Regions from separate parts of the Stenotrophomonas geniculata genome, predicted to be linked through region 2. Evidence: riboswitches for the same ligand, from Rfam matches in the RefSeq annotation. Region 2 holds a riboswitch; the other holds the start of a gene.
What was found. Region 2 has a riboswitch for cobalamin ahead of btuB (TonB-dependent vitamin B12 receptor). Riboswitches for the same ligand answer to the same signal wherever they lie in the genome.

Region 1: linked by a shared signal. The riboswitch ahead of RI032_RS07825 (epoxyqueuosine reductase QueH) and the one ahead of btuB (TonB-dependent vitamin B12 receptor) in region 2 are both predicted to bind cobalamin.

What each region holds. Positions count from the first base shown of each region.
Region 1 is NZ_CP140571.1:1,653,636-1,662,686, reverse strand. It holds gene RI032_RS07840 (LysR family transcriptional regulator) at 1-11, opposite strand, end outside; gene purU (formyltetrahydrofolate deformylase) at 126-977, shown strand; gene pncA (bifunctional nicotinamidase/pyrazinamidase) at 1,083-1,709, opposite strand; gene RI032_RS07825 (epoxyqueuosine reductase QueH) at 1,766-2,452, opposite strand; cobalamin riboswitch at 2,614-2,828, opposite strand; gene RI032_RS07820 (patatin-like phospholipase family protein) at 2,983-4,830, shown strand; gene RI032_RS07815 (helix-turn-helix domain-containing protein) at 5,126-6,493, opposite strand; gene RI032_RS07810 (CoA-acylating methylmalonate-semialdehyde dehydrogenase) at 6,608-8,113, shown strand; gene RI032_RS07805 (acyl-CoA dehydrogenase family protein) at 8,128-9,051, shown strand, end outside.
Region 2 is NZ_CP140571.1:1,381,871-1,390,921, reverse strand. It holds gene btuB (TonB-dependent vitamin B12 receptor) at 1-1,461, opposite strand, end outside; cobalamin riboswitch at 1,577-1,799, opposite strand; gene RI032_RS06540 (histidine phosphatase family protein) at 1,942-2,520, shown strand; gene RI032_RS06535 (TfoX/Sxy family protein) at 2,610-2,972, opposite strand; gene RI032_RS06530 (GAF domain-containing protein) at 2,969-3,451, opposite strand; gene bioD (dethiobiotin synthase) at 3,520-4,203, shown strand; gene RI032_RS06520 (aminotransferase-like domain-containing protein) at 4,282-5,733, opposite strand; gene msrA (peptide-methionine (S)-S-oxide reductase MsrA) at 5,978-6,715, opposite strand; gene RI032_RS06510 (cytochrome c biogenesis protein DipZ) at 6,730-8,499, opposite strand; gene msrB (peptide-methionine (R)-S-oxide reductase MsrB) at 8,502-9,051, opposite strand, start outside.

The sequences.
Region 1 (9,051 bases), 270 kb from region 2:
AACAGGTTCATGACCGACCAGCTTGCCACGGGGAGTTCCAAGTATCGCTTGGGACTGAACCAAGCAGGTCGGTTGCATCGGTGACCATCGATCCGGCAGGCAGGTCGCTGCCCTACACTCGAGCCATGCGCCCCGATTCCATCCTCACCCTGTCCTGCCCCGACCGTACCGGTATCGTCTACCGCGTGTCCGGCCTGCTGTTCGACCATGGCTGCAATATCCTCGACGCCCAGCAGTTCGGTGACGAGGAAAGTGGCCGCTTCTTCCTGCGCGTGCACTTCGACCGCGATGCCAGCCTGCCGCTGGAGACCGTGTACGCCGCCATGGCCACGCTTGCCGAAGGCTTCGGCATGGACTGGCAGCTGCATGATGGCCGCCGCCGCGCACGCCTGCTGGTGCTGGTCAGCAAGCAGGGGCACTGCCTCAACGATCTGCTGTTCCGTGCCCACAGCGGCCAGTTGAAAGTCGACATCGCGGCAGTGGCGTCCAACCACGCCGATTTCGCGCCATTGGCCGCGTCCTACCAGGTGCCGTTCCACCATCTGCCGGTGACCGCCGATACGCGTGCGGTGCAGGAGCAGCAGATCATCGACCTGGTCGAGCGCGAGCGCATCGATCTGGTGGTATTGGCGCGCTACATGCAGATCCTGTCCCCCACGCTGTGCCGCGCACTGGCCGGCCGTGCGATCAACATCCACCACAGCTTCCTGCCCAGCTTCAAGGGCGCGCAGCCGTATCACCAGGCGCACGCGCGCGGGGTCAAGATCATCGGTGCCACCGCGCACTATGTCACCGAGGATCTGGACGAAGGCCCGATCATCGAACAGGACGTGGCCCGCGTGGACCACGCGATGGCACCGCGCGAACTGGTGCGGCTGGGCAGCGATACCGAATCGCTGGTGCTGGCGCGCGCGGTGCGCCGCCATGTGGAGCACCGCATCCTGCTCAACGGGCACCGAACGGTGGTGTTCCGCTAGGATCGGGTTGAATCTACTGTCGCGTGCCCTGTCACCGTCTTTCCCTCGATCCTGATCGGTATCCCGCACCCAGCGACGACGCGTCCATTGAGCAGCGGTCGCCCGTCAGATGATCGCAATCCCCGCCTTGCCCAGCGCCTCGCGCACCATCGTATCGTTGGCCTCGGTCACCGGCCGGGTCAGCTCCCACAGGAACTTCACCCGGAAGCCGGACTTCACCGCGTCCTGCGCGCTCCACAGTACGCAGTAGTCGCGGGCCAGGCCGCACACATGCACTTCGCGGATGCGGCGCTCGTGCAGCCAGCCGGCCAGGCCGGTAGCTGGGCGCTCGCCATCGGGGCCATGGTTCTCGCGGAAGGCGCTGTACGAATCCACCTGTTGGCGCGTGCCCTTGCGCAGGATCAGGTCGGCCACGGTCCAGTCCACGCCCGGGTGCAGGGCGGCACCGGCGCTGCCCTGCACGCAATGGTCCGGCCATAGGGTCTGCGGCTGCGCGTGCAGCAGGATGGTCTCGAAGGGGCGTTGGCCGGGGTGCTGGCTGGCGAACGAGGCATGGTCGGCCGGGTGCCAGTCCTGTGTCGCCACCACGGTGCGGTAGCGGCGCTGCGCCAGCAGACCGGCAATCGGTACCACCAGCGCATCGCCCTGGTCGCAGGCCAGCGTACCGCCGGGCATGAAGTCTGGCTGCAGGTCGATCACCAGCAGGGCGACATCGGCGGGCAGGGCGGTCATGGCAGGTCCACTACAACGTGAAGGGGCGACCAGCGTGGCCGCCCCGGCGGCACAGGTCAATCGCCCTGCGGCGTCCCAGCGTCCTGCCCGTAGTACAGCAGGCCGATCTTGATCCGCTCACGGCCATTCTCGCGGCGATGGCGGTTGGCATCGCGCAGCGAGTACACGCAGCCGCAGTACTCCTGCTGGTAGAACTGCTCGCGCTTGCTGATCTCGATCATGCGGCTGGCACCGCCGCCCTTGCGCCAGTTGTAGTCCCAGTACTGCAGGCCCTCGTAGCGCGACGCGGCGCGGATGCCGCAGTCGTTGATCTGCGCCATGTTCTTCCAGCGCGAGATGCCCAGCGAAGAACTGATGGTGTCATAGCCGTGTTCGTGCGCGTACAGCGCAGTGCGCTCGAAACGCATGTCGAAGCACATCGTGCAGCGGATGCCGCGTTCGGGCTCGTTCTCCATGCCGCGCGCACGGCTGAACCAGTTGTCGGTGTCGTAGTCGCAGTCGATGAACGGGATGCCGTGCTGCTCGGCGAAGCGGATGTTCTCCTGCTTGCGCAGCTCGTATTCCCTCACCGGGTGGATGTTGGGGTTGTAGAAGAAGATCGCGTAGTCGATCCCGGAGGCGGTGATCGCCTCCATCACTTCGCCGGAGCAGGGCGCGCAGCATGAATGCAGCAGCAGGCGCTTGCCATCGGCGGGCAGGGTCAGGGTGGGACGTTGGAGCTCGGTCATCGTCAGGTACCGCATGGACCGCCGGCAACGGCGGTGGCCCATGCATCAGCGCGTGGGTGAACAGGTCTGGCCGGATACCGTGAAAAGGACGCGCGCGGCCGCATCGCCTGCACGCGCAGGACAACGACGGCCCCGGCAACCTCCCCGCGGAGATTCCAGGTCGAATCAGGGGACGGTCGTGTCCCCCGGCCGGGGCCGGTATTCGGGCTGATGGACACGGGCCGCAGCCCACCTACTACCTGCCGCTTCCCAGGCGCGAGCCCAGTGCTGTTGGCAGGATTCGTTTCCATTCACCGCTGCGGGGCAGCTCCGGAATGGGCGCGCGAGGCGCCTTCACCGGATTCCCGTTTAAATCCCGGCCGCCATCAATGCCACGGCGGGGATACCTTCGGCGTGCCCACGGTGGACGCGTCGAGGCCAATGGTCAAGGGCCAATCAAAGCGCAGGGCTGTGGCTCGTTTCTCAGGCTGTGAGAGCCCCTCTTGCCATACTGTGCATCGACAGACGGGAGGTGGCTCGTGGCGGCGAAGTACTGCGATCTGGTCATGAAAGGCGGCATCACCAGCGGCATCGTGTACCCCAATGCGGTACTGGCGCTGGCGCGCGAGTATCGCTTCAAGAGCATCGGCGGCACCTCGGCCGGCGCCATCGCTGCGGCGGTGGCGGCCGCGGCAGCCTGCGGTGATCGCCGCCAGCAGGCGGGCGAGCACCTGCCTGGCGATGCCGGCTATGGCGGGTTGTCGGCGGTGTCGGCGCAGCTGTCGCGGCGCGGCTTCATCTACAGCCTGTTCCAGCCGGCACGGGGCGCGCGTGCGGCCTATCGGCTGCTGGTGGTACTGACCGGCAATGCCCGCCTGCCGCACAAGCTGTTGTGCCTGGCCGTTGCCGTGTTCGAGATCGCGCCGCTGGAAGTGCTGGTGTCGCTGGCGCTGCTGCTCGGCCTGGGCTGGTGGGGTGGTGGTTGGAGCGGCGTGGCCGCCACGCTGCTGCCGTCGCTGCTGTGCGCTTACGGTGCCGGCGTGGCCGGTGCCGCGCTGCGGGTGGCGCGGGTGGCGCGGCGCAATCTGCTGGGCCTGTGCAGCGGCCTCGGCCGTGATGCACGCAAGCCGGCGTTGACCGAGTGGCTGCACGAGTGCCTGCAGCAGTTGTCCGGCAAGCCGCTGGATGCACCGCTTACCTTCGCCGACCTGCACGATGCACCGCGCTATGCCGGCGAGCCGGACAGCCCGCATGCGATCAGCCTGCAGATGATCACCACCTGTGTGTCGCACAACGAGCCGCGTACGCTGCCGCTGGGTGGCGCGCAGTTCTGGTTCCTGCGCGAGGAGTTCGAGCAGCTGTTCCCGGCCAGCGTGGTGCAGTGGCTGGTGGATCAAGCTGGCCCGCCGTTGGAGGTGGAGGGGCGACGGTACTACCACCTGCCGCAGGGCCCGAAGCTGCCGGTGCTGGTGGCCACGCGCATGAGCCTGAGCTTCCCGTTGCTGATCAGCGCGGTGCCGCTGCATGAGCCCTCGCGGCGCGAGCGTCGCTGCGAACCCACCGCGCCTGCCGCCGACCAGGAGCACAACGTGGCCGACAGCATGGAAGGGCTGACCAGTGCCGGGCAGACCTGTGGCCCGGTGATCACCGCCTTCCGCATCTGCTGGTTCTCCGATGGCGGCATCAGCAGCAACTTCCCGATCCATCTGTTCGATGCCGCCTTGCCGCGCTGGCCGACCTTCGCCATCAACCTGGTCTACCCGCAGCACGCTGAAGAGGTGGGCCACGGCAGCAGCGGCCGCCAGTCGCTGGAACACGCGGTGTTCCTGCCCACCGAAAACCGTCATGGCTGGCAGCGCACCTATCAGTCGATCGCCACGCCGTTGGCGGCCGCGGAACTGGGGCGTTTCCTGTTCGCGGTGGTGGCGACCATGCAGAACTGGCGCGATCTGCTGCAGGCGCGCGCGCCGGGTTACCGCGACCGCATCGTGCACGTCAGCCTGCAGGGCGACGAAGGCGGCATGAACCTGGACATGCCGCAGGAGGTGCTGACCCGCATCGCCGACAAGGGCAGCCTGGCGGGCGCGCGCTTCTGCTCATTCTCGTTCGAGAACCACTACTGGATCCGCTGGCGCAACCTGGCCTCGGCCTACCAGCGCTACACGCTGGAAGTGGCGCGCACCGATGACCCGGCGCAGCAGGTGCTGGCCTACCGCGCGGCGTACGCGATGGTTGCCACTGGCCAGCCGACGCCACCGTCATACAAGCTGGGTTCGGAAGACAAGCGGCTGGCCTCGCAGCAGCTGTGGGGGTTGATGGTCGAACAGGGTCGCAGCTGGGAGGACCTCGGCCCCGACCTCACCGACGGCGCACCGCGCCCGTTGCCGCAGATGAAGGTGACGCCGATCTACTGACCCGGTAGTAGATCCACGCCTTGCGTGGATCCACCGTGTCGACCAAGGTCGACACCTACCAGAGCAATACGTCGTTCCGACAGATGGAAGGAAACTGTCGAAGGCGGGGTGGTGTCGGATTGCGGGGTGTCCGCGGCATGGATGCCGCGGCCAAGCCCCCAGGGACGGGTTCACGGCGTCCCCGTAATCCGACACCGCCCCGCCATCCCACGGAATGCCAGCTTTTGCTGTTGCTGTTGCTGTTGCTGTTGCTTCGGCTTCGGCAGGTGCAGGGCGCAGCCCTGCCGAACCAACCCTACCGCCCCGGCAATTGCGCGAACGCGCGCTGCATGCAGTCCTCGCGCGGGCACACCCGGCAGCCCGGGCCAATCGACACCGAATTGCCCGGGCTCTGCACATCCAGCCCCAGCGAATACACCAGCCGCTCGGCATGCTGCAGGTCGCAGCCCAGCGCCACCGCGAAGGTCTTGCGCGGCTGGCCATGCCCCACCGGCCCGCTGCTGACCTGCCGCGCCAGCCAGAAATGCCGCCGCCCATCAGGCATGCGCGCCGTCTGCGTAAGGATGCGCCCGGGCTGGTTGAACGCCTCGTAGACGATCCACAGCGGGCACGACCCACCCACCTGCGAGAAGTGGAAGTCGGTGGCTGAATGGCGCTTGGACACATTGCCCGCACGGTCCACGCGGATGAAGAAGAACGGCAGCCCCGGCGCACTGCGCCGTGCCAGTGTGCTCAGCCGATGGCACACCGCCTCGAAGCCGACGCCGAACTGATGCGCCAGCAGTTCGATGTCGTAGCTGCTGGCCTCGGCCGCACGCAGGAAGCGCATGTACGGCATCACCAGCGCGCCGGCGAAATAGTTCGACAGGCCGATGCGCGCCTGCGCGATGCGTGCCTCATCGGTGAAGCCGGCACGCGCCACCACCGCATCGATCTGCGGCAGGTAGCCGTGCAGGGCCAGTTCGGCGGCCATCTGGAATGCCTGCTGGCCCGGTTCCAGGTAATCGGGCAGCCACAGCCGCCGTGCACCGGCATCGAACTGGCGCTTCTCGCGCCCGGCCTGCAGCGCCGCCACTTCCACCAGCACGCCATGGCGGTCGGCCAGCAGCTGGCGCAGGCGTGGTGCCACATGCCCGGGCGACAGCCCCCACTCGGCGAACAGGCGCTCGGCCAGTTCGTCCAGCTCGGGGATGTGGTTGTGCATGCGGTTGAAGAACTCGCGCACCTGGTCACCGGCGGGCAGGGTGCTGCCGGCACCCGGCTCGCCCAGCTGGAATTCCAGGGCGGCGGCATGTTCGCGCAGCGCCAGGTGGCGCCGATGCAGGTCCAGCAGGGCGCGGCTGACCTGCGGCAGGTTGCCGGCCAAGGCGCGCAGCTCGGTCGCGCTCACCTCCGCCAGGCCCAGGTCGCGCAGGGTCTCGCCCAGTGCCTCCTGCAGTGCGGCGGGCTCATCTTCGTCGAACAGCGAGGAAACGTCGCCCAACACCTCACCCAGCTTCTTCTGCACCGCCGGCGTCAACGGGCGCTTGTTACGCTCGATCTGGTTCAGGTAGCTGGCCGACAGCCCCAGCGCACGTGCCAGGTCGGCCTGACTGTAACCACGCTGCTCGCGCAGCCGCAGCAGGCGCAGGCCCAGTTGTCGCTGGGTGGCTGAATAATTCACAGAATTAACATGAATCGTCTGGCGTGTTGGCCAGATTAAGCGGATTCAGCCCGGAAATCGAGGTGGGTGCTGTGAATAATGCCAAGCATCTTTCAAGCCCGTGGGATTGTCGTCATGACTGTTGCAGCGCCCCGTATCCGCATGCTGATCGATGGCCAGTTCATCGAATCGGCCACCTCCCACTGGCAGGACGTGATCAATCCGGCCACCCAGGACGTGCTGGCCAAGGTGCCGTTCGCCACCACCGGCGAAGTGGACGCCGCCGTCGCCGCCGCCAAGGAAGCCTTCAAGACCTGGCGCAAGACCCCGATCGGCACCCGCGCGCGCATCTTCCTGAAGTACCAGCAGCTGATCCGCGAGCACATGAGCGAGCTGGCCCACATCCTCACCGCCGAACAGGGCAAGACCCTGCCGGACGCCGAAGGCGATGTGTTCCGCGGCCTGGAAGTGGTCGAGCACGCCGCCGCCATCGGCAACCTGCAGCTGGGCGAGCTGGCCAACAACGTGGCCAATGGCGTGGATACCTACACGATCATGCAGCCGCTGGGCGTGTGCGCCGGCATCACCCCGTTCAACTTCCCGGCGATGATCCCGCTGTGGATGTTCCCGATGGCCATCGCCACCGGCAACACCTTCATTCTCAAGCCGTCCGAGCAGGACCCGATGGTCACCATGCGCCTGGTCGAACTGGCGCTGGAAGCCGGCATTCCGAAGGGTGTGCTGAACGTCGTCCACGGTGGCGAGGAAGTGGTCAACGCGATCTGCGACCACCCGGACATCAAGGCGGTTTCGTTCGTGGGTTCCACCCGCGTCGGCACCCACGTCTACAACCGCGCCTCGCTGGCCGGCAAGCGCGTGCAGTGCATGATGGGCGCCAAGAACCACGCTGTGGTGCTGCCGGACGCCAACAAGGAACAGACCCTCAATGCGATGGTCGGTGCTGCCTTCGGCGCCGCTGGCCAGCGCTGCATGGCCGCCTCCACCCTGGTGCTGGTCGGTGAAGCACGCAACTGGGTGCAGGATCTGGTGACCAAGGCCAAGACCCTGAAGGTCAGCGGCGGCACCGTGGCCGGCACCGATGTCGGCCCGGTCATTTCCTGCAGCGCCCGCGAGCGCGTGGAAGGCCTGATCGCCTCGGGCGTGGAGCAGGGCGCCAAGCTGGTGCTCGATGGCCGCAAGCCGCAGGTCGATGGCTTCGAGAAGGGCAACTTCGTCGGCCCGACCATCTTTGCCGGTGTCACCCCCGACATGCGCATCTACCAGGAAGAAATCTTCGGGCCGGTGCTGGTCATCCTCGAAGCGGAAACGCTGGAAGACGCCATCGCGATGGTCAACAGCAACCCCAACGGCAACGGCACCGCACTGTTCACCCAGTCCGGCGCCGCCGCGCGCAAGTTCCAGGAAGACATCGACGTCGGCCAGGTCGGCATCAACGTGCCGATCCCGGTGCCGGTGCCGTTGTTCTCGTTCACCGGTTCGCGCGCGTCCAAGCTGGGCGACCTGGGCCCGTACGGCAAGCAGGTGGTGCTGTTCTACACCCAGACCAAGACGGTCACCGCGCGCTGGTTCGATGACGAAACGCTGAGCCACGGCGTCAACACCACGATCAGCCTGAAGTAACGGCAGGAGCAGCCATGAGCCACTCGATGACGACGGAACTGGAAGAAGCGCAGCAGGCGTACCGCGAGGCTGCGCGCGACTTCGCACAGGCCGAACTGGCGCCACACGCCGCGCGATGGGATGCGGAGGGCATCTTTCCGCGCGAGGCGATCGCCAAGGCCGGTGAACTGGGCTTCTGCGGTCTGTACATGGACCCGGAAGTGGGCGGCAGCGGCCTGAGCCGACTGGACGCCGCCGTCGTCATCGAGGAGCTCGCCAACGTCGATCCGTCGACCGCGGCCTACATCAGCATCCACAACATGGCCTCGTGGATGGTGTCCACGTGGGGCCAGCCGGCACTCCGCGATGCGTGGGGCACCGACCTGTCTTCGGGCAACAAGCTGGCCTCGTACTGCCTGACCGAGCCGGGCGCCGGTTCCGATGCGGCCTCGCTGAAGACCACCGCCGTGCGCGATGGCGACTTCTACGTGCTGAACGGCGCCAAGGCCTTCATCTCCGGCGCCGGTGCCACCGAACTGCTGGTGGTGATGGCGCGTACCGGCGGTGCCGGTGCAGGTGGCGTCAGCGCCATTGCCGTGCCGTCGGACCTGCCGGGCATCAGCTTCGGCCGCAAGGAAGAGAAGATGGGCTGGAACAGCCAGCCCACCCGTGGCATCACCTTCGAAAACGTCCGCGTGCCGGTCAGCCATCTTCTGGGAGAGGAAGGCGGTGGCTTCAAGCTGGCGATGAAGGGGCTGGATGGTGGCCGCATCAACATCGCCGCCTGCTCGCTGGGTGCTGCGCAGGGCGCATTGGATGCCGCGCGCCGCTACATGGGCGAGCGCCGCCAGTTCGGCAAGGCGCTGGCCGAGTTCCAGGCACTGCAGTTCAAGCTGGCCGACATGGTCACGCAGCTGGTGGCCGCGCGGCAGATGGTGCACACCGCCGCGCGCAAGCTC
Region 2 (9,051 bases):
ACCGGTCAGCTCGGCACCACGGATGCGCGCCTTCTCCACCTGCTGCATTTTCATCGTGGACGCATCGTAGGTGATCAGGTCATCGATGCGGGTTTCGTACACATCCATGCCCCAGTGCCAGCCCTGGCCCTGCTGCGAAACGCCGAGGTTGGCGCTCTTGGACTTCTCCGGATTCAACGTCGGCACGCCGCTCCACGGGTCGTACAGGTCGCTGAAGGTCGGTGCCTTGAACGCGGTGCCGTAGCTGGCGTTGACGCGCAGGCCGTGGCCCAGTTCCATCGCCCAGCCAACGCTGCCGGTGGCGTGGTTGCCGAACTGCTGGTTGTCGTCGTTGCGGGCGCTGGCCTGCAGTTGGTGGCGGCCGAAGCGGCCCTGGTACTGCACGAACACGCCGGTGTTGCGGCGGCTGTCGACGAGATACCCGGCGCTGCTGCCGTCCAGATTGTCTTCGCTCCAGTCCACGCCGGCACTCAGCAGCTGGCCCTCGGCCACACCGAAGTCACCCTGCAGCGAGGCGCTGTCACGATGGGTCTGCGCGCTGCCAAACACCCCCGGTGCGCCGAAGTTGTCGGATTCATTGTCGCTGCGGCCGACGTTGGCGGTGAACGCCAGGCGCTCCGACGGGGTGTAGCGCACCTTGCCGGCCAGCACCTGCTGGCGGGTCTCGGAGTAGTTGTAGTAGCCGTCGTAATGGTTCTTGCCATCGGCGCGCAGTGCGCTGCCTTCCACGTTCCACTGGTCGTTGAAGCTGTAACCGCCGCGCAGGCTCTTGGACAGGTTGCGGTAGCCGTCGCGGTCGTGCTCGTCGGCAAAGCAGCCCGCGGTGAACACCGAGGAAGAACCGCGGCAGGCATCGATGCCGTCGGAATGCTGGTAGGCGATGTCGGCACCGAACCAGCCGCGCTCAGTGCCGCCACCAATGCCGCCGCTGGCTTCGCGCAGCCCGTTGCTGCCGCCGCCGAGCTGGAAGTGCGGAGCGAAATCGCCCTGGTTGCGACGGGTGAAGATCTGGATCACGCCACCGATGGCGTCGGCACCGTACAGACTGGACTGCGGGCCGCGAACGATTTCGACGCGCTCGATCTGCGCCAGCGGCAGGTCCTGGTACATGGCCAGGCCGAGGTCGGCACTGTTGATGCGCACGCCGTCGACCAGCACCACGGTGTGGCCCGAGTTGGTGCCGCGCAGGAACAGCGAGCTCTGCTTGCCGAGGCCGCCGGCATTGGTCAGGTTGATGCCGGCGCGGCCGCGCAGCAGCTCCTGCAGCGAGGTGGCCTGGCTGGATTCGATCTGCGCGCGGTCGATCACCTGCGCCGGCGCGATACTGTCCTGCAGCGCGATCGGGGTGCGGGTGGCAGTGACCAGGATCTGGTCGAGCGCAGTGGTGTCATCGGCGGCCTGGGCCAGCGCGGGCAGGGTGGCCAGCACGGCCAGGGACAGCATTCGGGACTGCAGCTTCATGGGGGACTCCAGGTGCCACGCACGCCCGCGTGGCGAAGGGGAGGAGCCGCGAAGGCAGGCATGCGCCGACGCCGCAGCGCAGGCTGCGGTCATCCAGCGCCATGCCCACCGCATCGCGACCTGAGGCTTCCGGGCCGGTCTCCGGGCTTGCCGCCGGGTGGCCTGGGGCCACCGTCCAGGCGCCTTCCCATGCCTGCGGCACAGTGGCGGTGTTGCCTGGAACTGACGTGCTTACCGTTGCGGGGGCAGCGCCGGCCTGGCGTGGAATCACGCGTCACCGGCTTCCCGTTTCAACCTGCCGGCCACGGCCGCAGGTCACCTGGAAGTGCGCGCAGTCTACGGCATCGCAGGCGGCCCGTAGCGCCGCGCGTGCTCGACTGCCTTTGCCGTGCCTTTAGAATGGCCCCTTGATCCCGTGGTGCCGTTGCCGATGTCCGCCTGTTTTCCGCTGTTCCCGCGTCGCCTGTACAGGACGCGCGCATGATCCTCGACCTGGTCCGCCATGCCGGCAACGGTCGCGATGAGTTCCTCGATGGCCGCAGCGATCCACCGCAGCTGGCCCGCCTGCCGCAGGAACTGGTCGACGCCTACGCCGCGCAGCCCTGGGAGCGGGTGATCAGTTCGCCACGGCTGCGCTCGCTGCACACGGCGATGGCCCTGGCCACCCCGCGTGGGCTGGACGTGGAAGCGGACGAGGAATGGGAAGAGCTGGATTTCGGCGATTGGGACGGGCAGTCGCTGTTCGACCTGCCGGAGGATGCACTGGCGGCCTTCCACGCCGATCCGCATGCATTCCCGCCGCCCAACGGCGAAAGCTGGGGCCACTTTGAACGGCGCATCGCGCGCGCGCTCGATCGCCTGCTCGATGAGGACGATCCGGTGCCGACGCTGGTGGTCAGCCATGGTGGCCCGCTGCGCATGGTGCTGTCGCAGGTCTGCGGCCTGCCAATGTCGTTGTGCTGGGCCCTGCGCATCGACCACGGCACGCGGCTGCGGGTGTGGCTGGAACGCGGTGAGGTCGGGCTGGTGGGCGAGCTGCTGGAGCTGCAGCAGCCCTGATCTGCTCTTGTAGAGCCGAGCCATGCTCGGCTGCATTTCGATCAGAAAAGCCAGCCGAGCGTGGGCTCGGCGCTACAGAAGGGCGCGGCTCAATCCTCGTCCGCGCCCTCGGCAACGCTGTCTTCAGCGTCATCGTCGGCATCGAAGCGCTGCTCATGTACCGGGCCCGACGCCGGGCCGGCCGCCTTCAGCGGATGCGCGGCGATGCGCGCTTCATAGTCCTGCACCAGCGCATCGCGCTGCGGCTCGCTCAGTTCCTGCCAGTGGCAGTCCAGCAGCGCGCCTTCCAGGGAATACAGCAGGTTCAGGCTGGGCTTGAAGCCCGCGCGCTTGACCTTGACGAAGGCGCCCACGGCACCGATCGCAACCAGGTCTTCGCGGCTGCGCAGGCCGACCTGGCGCAGCCACGCGGCACTTTTCGGGCCGATGTTGCGCAGCTTCGGTGCGCTCATCCCAGCGCCTCGACGAACACGCGGGCGATGGCTTCCAGGCCGGCCTGGTCGTCGGCATCGAAGCGTCCGACCTTCGGGCTGTCGATATCGAACACGCCGATCAGTTCATCACCGCGCAGCAGCGGCACCACCAGCTCCGAACGCGAGGCAGAATCGCAGGCGATGTGGCCGGGGAAGGCATCGACGTCGTCCACGCGCTGGGTCACGCGCTGGCTGGCGGCGGCACCACACACGCCCTTGTCCAGCGGAATGCGCACGCAGGCCGGCAGGCCCTGGAACGGGCCGACCACCAGCTCCTTGCCGTCGTACAGGTAGAAGCCCACCCAGTTCAGGTCGGGCAGGGCGTGGTAGACCAGTGCCGAGAGGTTGGCCGCGTTGGCGATGCGGTCGGACTCGGCGTAGACCAGGCCACGGGCCTGTTCCAGCAGCTGGGCGTATTGTTCCGGCTTGCTGCCGGTGAGCGAGGCATTGGCGAACATGCCTGCAGTCTAGCAAGCGCGCCGGGCCGGCGATAATGCACGCACTGTTGCCCTGTTGGAGCCCATCGATGCCGTTGCCCGCTACGCTGCCGCCCGCCCTGTTCGTTACCGGCACCGACACCGAAATCGGCAAGACCGCGGCCAGCACCGCGCTGCTGCATGCACTGCGCCAGCGTGGCCTGCGCGCGGTGGGCATGAAGCCCGTGGCCAGCGGCAGCGAGGATCTGGGGCAGGGCCTGCGCAACGAGGACGCGCTGGCGCTGCAGGCGGCCAGCTGGCCGGTGCCGGACTATGCCGACCTGAATCCCTATGCGCTGCGGCAGCCGCTGGCACCGGAGCTGGCCGCTGCCGAGGACGGCGTGCAGGTGGCGCTGGCGCCGATCGTGGCCGCGTTCGAACGCCTGCGCGCGAAGGCCGATATCGTCGTGGTGGAGGGTGTTGGCGGTTGGCTGGCGCCGGTCTCGGCCACGCTGGATCAGCTCGACCTGGTGCGCGCGCTGAAGTTGCCGGTGCTGCTGGTGGTGGGCATGCGGCTGGGCTGCGTCAACCACGCGCGATTGACCGCGCAGTCGCTGCAGGCCAGCGGCGTGGAGTGCCTGGGCTGGATCGGCAACCACATCGACCCGGCGATGCAGCGGCAGGATGAAAACTTCGCCACGCTGCGGCAGCGCCTGCCGATGCCGTGCTGGGGGCGGCTGCCGCATCTTCCGGGGGCGGATGGCCAGATCCTGAGCACGCACCTGCTCGATTGACCTGCTTCCTGTAGAGCCTAGCCCATGCTCGGCTCAGCGGGGACCATTGGCGAAGGGCAGCCGAGCGTAGGCCCGGCTCTACAGGAGCTGACGCGCCGCCAGCTCCCGCGCAATCGCACCCAGCCGCTCCACCGCGCCGATGAAGCGCGCATCCAGCGTCTGGCAGCACGACAGCCGCAGGCAATGCCGGTAGCGCGCGCCGCGCGAATACACCTGGCCGGGCATGAACACGATATCCTCCTGCAGTGCACGCTCGAACAGCTCGCGCGTATCCACGCCCGGCAGTTCCAGCCACAGCAGGAACCCGCCCTGTGGTTCGGTGGCGCGGGTACCGGGCGGGAAATGTTCGGCCACCAGCTGGCGCAGCCGCCCCACCTGTTCGCGATACAGACGACGCATGCGATGCAGGTGGTGCTCGTAGCTGCCCGCTTCCAGATAGGCCGCCACCGCGTCGCCAAGCAGCTGCGGCTCGCCACCGGTGGACTGGAATTTCAGCAGCGCAATGCGCTCGGCGAAGCGGCCGCCATCCAGCCAGCCGATGCGGTAATCCGGCGCCAGCGTCTTGGAGAAACCACCGACCACCATCACCCAGCCGTCGCGATCAAAGGCCTTCAGCAAGGGCGCCGGCGGTTCGCAGAACTGCAGCTCGGCATACACCGCATCTTCGATCAGTGGCAGCTGGCGCGCGTTGACCAGTTCTGCCAGGCGTTGCTTGGCCACTGTCGGCATGGTGCAGCCCAGCGGGTTGTGCACGGTCGGCATCACCACCAGTGCGGCCAGCGGCGTGTGCTCGAGCAGCGCATCCAGCGCATCCACGTCGAGCCCGTGCTGCGGGTGGGTGGGCAGTTCGATGGCCTGCAGGCCCAGGTTGGCCAACAACGGGTAGAGGTTGAAGTAGGACGGCGCCTCGATGCCCACCGCATCACCTGGCTGGGTGACTGCACGCAACGCCAGCTGCAGCGCTTCCATTGCACCGTGGGTCAGCAGCAGGCGCTCGGCGTGGGTGTGCAGGCCCATGCGCGGACCACGGCGCACGATCTGCGCCAGCAGCCGCGGCGAACCATTCGGGCGCGCGTAGGTCTCCACCGTCTGCTGGCCATGGCGCAGTACCTGCGCGGTGTGCCTGGCCAACTGCGCGCCGGGGTAGAACTGGCGACCGCGCGGGCCGGCGAAGGCCAGGTCGATCACGCCCGGGCGGCGCTGTGCTTCCAGCACGCGGGCCATCAGTACCTGCTGCAGTGGTGCGGTGGGCGCGGACGGGGTGTCACGCAGCGAACGTTCCGGCACCGACAGTCGTGGCGCCACCTCGAAACCGGCCTTGGGCCGCGGAATCACCAGGCCGGCATCTTCCAGCTGGCGATAGGCGGCAATCACCGTGTTCAGGCTGAGCCTGCGCTGCAGGGCCATCTGCCGCAGCGAGGGCAGGCGGCTGCCTACTGGAAGCCGGCCGCCGTGGATGGCCTCGGCCAGTTCGTCGGACAGCCGTTGGTAGCGGGGTGGGATCATCGCGCTCTGGTCATCTGTATCCATCGAATTTCCCGCCATCTGGTGCTGTACCCATGATGATGGCGAGACTAGCATGTCGTTGTCGGCCGGGCCTGATCGGGGCGCGGCCGATACTTCCCAAGCGCACGGCTGGATGGCCGTGCGTCTTTTTTTTTGTGTGTAGAGCCGAGCCCATGCTCGGCTGTACCTCCGCCAACGGCAGCCGAGCATGGGCTCGGCTCTACAGAAGAGCAGCGCCGAGCATCGATCAGCCCTAGGGGAAATGCCGTCAGCGCATCGGCACCAGCGCCGCATCGCGCCGGTACAACGCCGGGAACTGCTTGCCCAGCGCGGCCAGCTTCGGTGCGTCGTAGTAGCGGATGTAGGCCGCCTGCGGGTAGTTCGTCATGTAGTTCTGGTGGTAGCTCTCGGCCGGGTAGAAGTGCTGGCCGCTGACCAGCTGGGTGACGATCGGCGCGCGGTAGCTGCCGGTCTGGCCGAGCTGGGCAATGTAGGCGCGGCTGGCAGCCTGCTGGCGTGCGTCGTCAGTGAAAATCGCCGATCGGTACTGGCTGCCGTGGTCCGGCCCCTGGCGGTTGAGCTGGGTCGGGTCGTGCACTACCGAGAAGAACACCTGCATCAGCTGCCCGTAGCTGACCTGGCGCGGGTCGTAGTCGATTTTCACCGCTTCTGCGTGACCGGTACGTCCGCTACTGACGCGCTCGTAGCGTGCATCGGCGCCGCTGCCACCGATGTAGCCGGACACCGCATTGCTCACGCCTTTGACGTGCTGGAACACACCCTGCACGCCCCAGAAGCAACCACCGGCGAACACCACGCTGGCGTGGGGGGCGTCATCGCGGAACGCGGCGTCGCCCGTGGGTGCCGGTAGTGCCTGGGTCTGCGCGCTGGCTTCGAGCGGTGCCGCGATGGCGCCGTGGTCAACGAGTAGCACACCGGCGATCAATGCCGTGGCCACCAGACCTGCAACACCGGCGGCGATGCCCTGTTCAAAGGAGAGTTTCATCGTGTCCTCCCGGTTCAACCGAAGGTGAAGGCATAGGCCTGCACGCCCGCGTCGAGGAACTCGATCTCGAAGCGGTGCGGGCCGACCGTGCCGCGTTGGCGCACCAGCTGGTACAGGCGGTGCTCGTTGACCACACCGCTGCCATCGGCACCGACATCGCTGCCGGCATCGGCGGCAGGCAGTGGCTTGCCGTCCAACAACACGCGGAAGCGCACCGGCTTTCCTTCCTGGGTCGGCGCCAGCACCAGGTGCAGGTCGCGCGCATGGAACTGGAAGGCGATGCGGCCACCGGCCTGCTGCAACTGCGCAGCCTCGTCGGTGACGGTCCAGCGCCCCGACAGTCCCCACTGGTTCAACGCCAGGGTGGCCGGCAAGGTGTAGTCGAATGCCGCATCGTTGCGCTGCCCGCCGGGCGAGGCGAACTGCTCGGCGCGGGCGTGGCCCAGATAGGTTTCCGGTGAGCGCAGATTGCCCATGTCGGCCTGCGCGGCCACGCCCTTCAGGTCGGCGGCAGCGGGATCGGCCGGTGGTGGCAGATTCGTCTGTCCGGCTTCGGTCAGCAGTCGACGGATCATCTGTTCCGAGCGCGCGTAGTTGCCTTCGCCGAACTGGTGGCCGCGGATGTTGCCCTGCGCGTCGACGAAGTACTGCGCCGGCCAGTAGCGGTTGTTGAACGCACGCCAGATCGTGTACTGGTTGTCGAGCGCTACCGGGTACTCGACCTTGAGTTGCTGCACGGCCTTCATCACATTGCGCGGGTCACGTTCGAAAGCGAACTCCGGCGTGTGCACGCCGACCACCACCAGGCCGTGGTCACGGTAGCGGCGTTCCCATTCGTGCACGAACGGCATCGCGCGCAGGCAGTTGATGCAGGAGTACGTCCAGAAATCGACCAGTACCACCTTGCCGCGCAGCTGCTGGGCCGTCAGCGGTGGGCTGTTGAGCCAGCCGGTGGCGCCGTCCAGCGCGGGCAGGGTGCCTTCCACCGGCAGCGGTGCATCGGCTGCGGCGTTGGCACCGGCCATCATCATCATCGGCGGTGCGGCCGGCTGCGCGCCGGGTACCGCATCCAGCAGGCCCTGCTCGATGCGTGCGGTGCTGACCGTCGAAAGACGGGTGAGCAGGCCGGTATCCCAGCCCAGACCAATCGCCACCACCGCCAGCAGTGCGGCTACGCCCAGCACCTTGCGCAGTGCGTCGCCAAGGCCAAGCCGCGCCTGCAGCGCACGGAACACACGACCGCCCACCCACACCGCCAGTGCCAGCGCGGTGATCGCGCCCAGCGCATACGCCAGCAGCAGGGTGCTGGTGCCGACGCTGGCACCGTGCAGGGCGGCGCCGGTCAGCACCAGGCCGAGGATCGGCCCGGCGCACGGTGCCCACAGCAGGCCAGTGGCGATGCCGATCAGCAGCGAGGTCCACGCGCCGCCACGCCCGGCGGCATCGGCCGCATCGGCGCGCGCGCTCAGCCGTGCGCCCACCCGCTGGAACGGTGCCAGCAGATGGTCGGCCAGTCGTGGCCACAGCAGGGCGACTGCGAACAACGCCATCAGCAGCAGCGCGATCCAGCGTCCAACCTGGTTGGCCTGCGCCACCCATTGGCTGCCCACGGCGGCGAGGCTGGCGACCACGGTGAAGGTCAGTGCCATGCCCAGCAGCAACGGCAGCGTGCTGCGCAGGAACGGGCGGTCGGCACGCGCGAACACGAACGGCAGCACCGGCAGGATGCAGGGGCTGAGCAGGGTCAGCGCGCCCCCGAGGTAGGCAAGCAGCAACAGCAGCATCGTCAGGCTCCGGAAGCAGGGGAAGAACCGACCGGCACCCGCCAGCCGTCGGCGGTGCCATCCGTGGCGCCGGGAACGAACACCATCGCCGCACCGTTCATGCAGTAGCGCAGCCCGGTCGGGCGCGGACCATCGTTGAACACATGGCCGAGGTGGCCGCCACAGCGGCGGCAGTGCACCTCCACCCGCAGCATCCCGAAGGTGACGTCCCGGTCTTCGCCGATGGCGTTGTGCAGCGGCGCCCAGAAGCTGGGCCAGCCGGTGCCGCTCTCGAACTTGGTGGACGAGGAGAACAGCGGCAGCGCACAACCGGCGCAGGCGAAGGTGCCCTGGCGGTGTTCCTTGTTGAGCGGGCTGCTGTAGGGGCGCTCGGTGGCCTGCTGGCGCAGTACGGCGTACTGCGCCGGGGTCAGCTGCCGGCGCCACTGTGCATCGCTGTGCATGACCTCGAACTGTCGCGACGGGCGCGCTTCGGCGGCCGCCGGGGCGGCGCGGCTGCAGGCCCCCAGGCCGAACAGGCCGGCGGCGGTGGCAACACCGCCCAGGCCCAGC